DNA from 2 places in the Vibrio toranzoniae genome. Region 2 is predicted to be linked to the other one. Evidence: predicted binding sites of a transcription regulator. Region 2 holds the regulator's gene; the other holds the start of a gene.

Region 1 (3,427 bases), 190 kb from region 2:
TCAACGCATGGTTCAGAGCACAAAGCCGCGAGAAAAATTTAGAAGCCGGTCGAGATATCCTTGAAGTTGAACTTGCGAAAGTGGGGGCTACCCTAAAAGATGCCGACCAATATGCGCTAAAACGCTTTAACGTTAACACACCTGATGAGCTTTATGCTGGCATCGGCAGTGGAGACTTACGTATTAACCAAGTGGTTAACCACATCAATGCATTGGTCAATAAACCAACGGCGGAAGAAGAAGATAAAAAAGCGTTAGAAAAGCTGCTTGAGTCGGAAAATAAGCCTGCACAACAGAGTCGTCCAAATAAAGACGCGGTAGTGGTTGAAGGTGTTGATAACCTAATGACACACCTCGCTCGCTGTTGTCAGCCTATTCCTGGCGATATGATTAAAGGTTACATCACTCAAGGTCGTGGTATCTCTGTTCACCGTAGTGACTGTGAACAACTAAGCGAACTTAACCTACATGCTCCAGAACGTATTATCGATACTGTTTGGGGGCATGGATTTGTCGGCTCATACATCCTAACGCTACGCGTCGAAGCGTTAGAGCGTAATGGTTTGTTGAAAGACATTACCTCACTGTTCTCGAATGAAAAGATCAGTGTGACCACAATGAAGAGCCGTATCGACTATAAACGTCAGCTGTCGGTAATGGATTTTGATTTGGAAGTGACCAATATTGAAATTCTGAGTCGAGTGACGAGCCGAGTAGAACAAATCAAAGATGTCATGTCGGTTAAACGCCTAGGCTAGTTTTTACGTCGTACTTGGCCTTCTAACTGTGTTAACTGCACTATACTCGCTTCATCACATAGGCAAGCTATGCTCAGAAGTCTCGTAAGTTTGTTGCCTTGTTAGAAGAACCAAGTACTTAGTAAAAACCGAACAATGCATTGAATGACGCGTTGTTTAACAAGAAAAACAGAAAGGTGAGTGGTTTTGGCTGCTCACCTTTTTTAGTTCTAGTATTTTTTTAGTTTGAGAACCTTTTAGTTTCAGTGAAGCTATAAGTTTAAAAATCAAAGACAGTAATAGGAAGAAAACGATGAATCACCCGATTGAACACCTTGAACAGATTATGACTAAGCTGCGCGATCCAGAAGGTGGCTGTCCTTGGGATTTAAAACAAAATTTTGAAACAATTGTGCCGCATACTATCGAAGAGACCTATGAGGTAGTGGACGCGATTCACAACAAAGACTGGCCGAACCTACAAGAAGAGTTGGGTGACTTGCTGTTCCAGGTGATTTTCTACAGCCAGTTAGCTAAAGAGCAGGGGTTGTTTGAGTTCTCTGATGTGGTTGATGGTATCAATGAGAAGCTAACACGTCGCCATCCGCATGTGTTCTCTGATACCGAGTTTGCCAGTGATGAAGAAATTAATGCCAACTGGGAAGCTGAAAAGGCCAAAGAAAAAGCACAAGCAGGCAAAACTCAAGAAAGTATTCTAGACTCAATACCAAACTCGCTACCTGCACTTTCGCGTGCTACAAAGATTCAAAAGCAGGTTGCGAAATTTGGCTTTGATTGGGACGCTATTGGCCCGGTGGCAGATAAGGTTTTAGAGGAAGTTGACGAAGTGTTGGAAGAGGCGCTGCAAGTCACACCGAACGAAGATTTGATTGAAGAAGAGTTGGGAGATCTGTTGTTTGCGACGGTCAATTTGGTGCGACATTTAGGTAAAAGCCCAGAAACGGCGCTGAACAAAGCTAATCTAAAGTTTTCTCGTCGCTTTAAAGGAGTGGAACAAAAAGTTCGTCAACAAGATAAAAATTTAACCGATTTTTCTCTACAACAGCTTGATTCCATGTGGGATGAGGTCAAAGTTGAGGAGAAAAGATAATCAAAGCTTTTATCATGAATTGATTTGAAGCAAAAAATAAAAAATTGCAGTGTGATAGATTTCACGTTGTGGCGATAAGGGGCTTCTGGTATATTTTCATCCCGTCCAGAAGTAATCCATTTCCCTCATTCAACCAATTTCAGGTTAAACATGACGACAAATTACATTTTTGTTACTGGCGGGGTTGTATCCTCTCTAGGTAAAGGTATTGCAGCAGCATCTCTTGCGGCTATTTTAGAAGCTCGTGGTCTTAAAGTGACTATGATGAAGCTTGACCCTTACATCAACGTTGATCCAGGCACTATGAGCCCGACTCAACACGGTGAAGTGTTCGTTACGGAAGATGGCGCTGAAACTGACCTTGACCTTGGTCACTATGAGCGATTCATTCGCACCAAGATGACTAAGCGTAACAACTTCACTGCAGGTCGTGTTTACTCAGACGTACTCGCTAAAGAGCGTCGCGGTGATTACCTAGGTGCAACTATTCAGGTTATCCCGCACATCACTAACTCTATCAAAGAGCGTGTTATTTCAGGTGCATCTGGCCACGATGTTGCGATCGTTGAAGTTGGTGGTACGGTTGGTGATATCGAATCTCTACCATTCATGGAAGCGATTCGTCAGCTAGCAGTAGAACTAGGCCGTGAACGCGCAATGTTCATGCACCTTACTCTAGTGCCATACCTAGCAGCAGCGGGCGAAGTGAAAACTAAGCCAACGCAACACTCTGTAAAAGAGCTACTGTCTATTGGCATTCAGCCAGACATCCTAGTTTGTCGTTCAGACCGCAACATTCCTGCGAACGAGCGTAAGAAAATTGCCTTGTTCTGTAATGTGCAAGAAAATGCAGTTATTTCTATGCGTGATGTTGACTCTATCTACAAGATCCCTCAGCTTATTAAAGCTCAAGGTACTGATGAACTTGTATGTAAGCGTTTCGGCATCACGGCTCCAGAAGCTGACCTGTCTGAATGGGAACAAGTTATTTACGAAGAAGCTAACCCAACGGGTGAAGTGACGATTGGTCTGGTTGGTAAATACATTGAACTACCAGATGCTTACAAATCAGTTAATGAAGCGCTAAAACACGCGGGCTTGAAAAATCGCCTAAGCGTTAATATCAAATACGTAGATTCACAAGACCTTGAGTCTCGTGGCGTAGAGCTTTTAGAAGGCCTAGATGCAATCCTAGTGCCTGGTGGCTTTGGTGACCGTGGTGTTGAAGGTAAAATTCTTGCTGCTCAATACGCTCGTGAAAACAAAGTACCGTACCTAGGTATCTGTCTAGGTATGCAAGTAGCGCTTATCGAGTACGCTCGTAACGTTGCGAAAATGGAAGGGGCACACTCTTCTGAGTTCAGCTCTGAAACTAAGTACCCAGTCGTTGGTCTTATCACTGAATGGACTGATGGTGAAGGTAAAGTTGAAGAGCGTACAGAATCATCTGACCTAGGCGGCACGATGCGTCTTGGTTCACAGCTTTGTCACCTAGCGAAAGGGACGAAAGCTTACGAATTATACGGTAGCGCGACGATCCATGAACGTCACCGCCACCGTTACGAAGTGAACAACAATC
Region 2 (3,427 bases):
GCAATCGCTAGGCGGTGTCAGCCTCGTGGAAGCAAAAGCGGGTCAAGCGGCGTTTGTTTCTCCGGGGATTATCGATGCAACCAACATTGCTGAACTGCCGGATGAAGAGTACTTCGGTCCATTGCTACAAGTGGTCCGTTACCAATCACTAGAGCAAGCGGTTGAGTTAGCTAACGACACACGCTTTGGTTTATCTGCTGGTTTAGTATCAACAGATGATTCTGAATGGGAATACTTCGTTGACCATATTCGAGCGGGTATTGTGAACCGTAACCGTCAGTTAACAGGCGCCAGTGGTGATGCACCATTTGGTGGTCCGGGTGCTTCAGGTAACTTACGCCCTAGTGCTTACTATGCGGCTGACTACTGTGCTTATCCTATGGCTTCAATGGAAGGTGGTGAAACTCAACTTCCAGCAACGTTTAGCCCGGGTATTGAGCTGTAATTTAGGCTAATGAGTACTAAGCTCATTCGTTAAATTGGAAATAGGGAAGTGGTGTTATCGCTTCCTTTTCCATCACGTCCGACACCTAGATTGGGCGGTAGATAATAATAGAACAAGTATGTCACAGGCTGATGGCTGCTGACTTTGGGTCTCAGCCACTCCCTTTCTAATCCAAATTACTAGCTTGCTAGAACCTCTGACAAGGAGTCACCATGACGCCCGATCTACTCTTTAAATCACTATGGGATGATTACATTCACAGGCTGTGCCCATCGGCTGAGAAAGTACACCAGTTGCTAAAAGAAGACGAAGCGCTGATTAATGATCATATTGCACTGCGTACTTTCAATGTAGCTCCGCTGGGAATTGAAACGCTGGCTAAGCCTTTCCTTGAGTTAGGTTATAAAGCGTGTGGCGATTACCTGTTTGAGAGCAAGAAGCTAGTCGCTAAGCATTACGAGCATCCAGATCCAAAGCAGCCGAAAGTGTTCATTAGTGAGTTGAAGGTAGAAGAGTGCTCAAGTGAGTTGCAACAGATCGTTGCTAAGTTGGTTGAGCAAGTTGACGCAAGTCAGCTTCAAGGTCATGAATTCTTGTTTGGTGGTCGTCTCTGGGATTTGAGCTTCGCTGATTTCCAAGTGCTAGCAAAAGAGAGTGAATACGCGTCTTGGCTAGCGGCTCATGGTTACGGTGCCAACCACTTTACGGTGAGTGTGAACCAGTTAAATAAGTTCGATGAAGTGCAGGTTGTGAATGACTATCTGAATGAGTCGGGATTCACGATCAATGCATCTGGAGGTGAGGTGAAAGGCTCTCCAGAGGTCTTATTAGAGCAATCATCAACAATGGCAGACAAAGTCCCAGTTTCATTTGTGGAAGGCAATGAGATGATTCCTGGTGGCTTCTATGAGTTTGCTAAGCGCTATGCGATGGCGAATGGTGAGCTTTATACCGGGTTTGTTGCAGCATCGGCTGACAAGATTTTTGAAAGCACCAACGGTTAAAGAAAGATTCGAGCACAGGCTTTGCCCTAGGGATGCGGGTGCGCTTCGCTTCGAGATAGTTTGCGTTTGGAAGTTGTAAGTGTTCCATTCGCATCTCGCATCTGCTCTTTAGATCTTTAGATAACAAAAAAGCCACCAAATTTTCATTTGGTGGCTTTCAAATTTTTGGCTCAGTTAATCGAGATTAACGAGTGCCGTATACCACGATAGTTTTACCGTGTGCAGAAATTAGGTTCTGCTCTTCTAGCATCTTTAAGATACGACCTACTGTCTCACGAGAACAACCAACGATCTGGCCAATTTCTTGACGAGTGATCTTGATTTGCATGCCGTCAGGGTGAGTCATTGCATCGGGTTGTTTCGCTAGGTTTAGTAGCGTTTGAGCGATACGACCGGTTACGTCAAGGAACGCTAAGTCACCAACCTTTTGGCTAGTTACTTGTAGGCGGCTTGCCATTTGCGCTGAAAGACGCATCAGGATGTCTGGGTTCACTTGGATAAGTTGGCGGAATTTCTTGAAAGAAATCTCAGCGACTTCACAAGGAGATTTTGCTCGAACCCACGCAGTACGCTCTTGGTCTTCTTCGAATAAGCCAAGCTCACCGATGAAGTCGCCTTGGTTTAGGTAAGAAAGAATCATCTCCTTACCTTCTTCGTCTTTGATAAGAACTGCCACAGAACCTTTCACAATGTAGTACAAGGTTTCTGCCTTTTCACCAGCATGAATCAAAGTACTTTTTGAAGGGTACTTATGAATATGACAGTGTGAAAGGAACCACTCTAATGTTGGATCGGTTTGGGGTTTACCTAGAACCATAATATCTTACTTCCTCTGCAGGGTATGCTTGCTGCTTTCCGTATTTTAGCTAAGCCTGGATTGACTCGTTAGGATAAGAGCACTTGTTGAGTGCTGCAAGCTATCTTGTGTTTCGTTTAAGAATAGTATCCTTTTTCAGGTACTATTTCTTGATTTTAATCGTGACCAAGCTACGATTTTTTACGCAAAATTGTGCACATGATCACGGTATGAAAAGTAATCAATAGGAATGTCGTACCGTTAACCTATTTTGCCGGTTTCGATGAGTTGCTGCAGGATTGGCCTTACAATGAGCTCCATAGCAAAACTCATTTTTCCTCCTGGCACCACAAGCGTGTTGTGGCGAGACATAAATGAGCCATCAATCATAGCCAAAAGGTAGGGGAAATCGACGTTTTTGATGCCACGTAATCGTATAACTACGAAGCTCTCGTCTAAACTAGGGATCCCTTTGGCGTTGAGTGGGTTGGATGTATCTACGGTTGGCACTCGTTGAAAATTGATATGAGTACGCGAAAATTGAGGAGTTATGTAGTTAAGATAATCATCCATTGAACGAACAATTGAGTCCATTACTGCTTCGCGTGAGTGCCCGCGATCGCGTGTGTCACGAACGAATTTTTGTATCCATTCAAGGTTTACGATTGGCACCATGCCAATTAGCAGGTCGACATGTTTAGAGACGTTGATGTCTCCGTCTACTACACCGCCGTGTAGGCCTTCGTAGAACATCACATTTGAATTTTCAGGGATCTCTTGCCATGGCGTAAAGGTACCTGGCATTTGATTGTAAGGCACGGCTTCATCGAAGGTGTGCAGATAACTCCGTACTTTACCGGTGCCTTCATTACCGTATTGATGGAAGAATTCTTCTAATGCGCCAAAATCGTTAGCCTGTGGACCAAAGTAGCTGATGTGTTTACCTTGCGCGCGTGCCTTGCGGATTTCGACATCCATTTCTGGTCGAGTAAAGCGATGGAAGCTATCCCCTTCAACCCAAGCGGCCTTCACGTCCATCATATTGAACATTTTACGGAAGGCTTCTGAGGTAGTGGTGGTGCCGGCTCCAGATGAACCCGTCACCGCAATAATTGGATGTTTAGCGGACATGACAACCCTTGTCGTTTGAGTAACATACTTGTTAGCAATCGATTTTTACTA

Evidence for each region. The regulator CRP, encoded in region 2, controls carbon source genes, mostly activating them, when cyclic AMP is high. The targets are predictions, from matches to a motif close to TGTGANNNNNNTCACA.
Region 1: a site for CRP is predicted at 1,899-1,914, ahead of OCU50_RS11935 (CTP synthase). Genes of this name have one in related genera too.

Annotation. Positions count from the first base shown of each region.
Region 1 is NZ_AP025514.1:2,659,478-2,662,904, reverse strand. Features, by position in the region: gene relA (GTP diphosphokinase) at 1-758, shown strand, start outside; gene mazG (nucleoside triphosphate pyrophosphohydrolase) at 1,051-1,848, shown strand; gene OCU50_RS11935 (CTP synthase) at 1,999-3,427, shown strand, end outside.
Region 2 is NZ_AP025514.1:2,850,351-2,853,777, reverse strand. Features, by position in the region: gene astD (succinylglutamate-semialdehyde dehydrogenase) at 1-445, shown strand, start outside; gene OCU50_RS13010 (DUF1338 domain-containing protein) at 658-1,449, shown strand; gene crp (cAMP-activated global transcriptional regulator CRP) at 1,634-2,266, opposite strand; gene OCU50_RS13000 (phosphoribulokinase) at 2,507-3,376, opposite strand.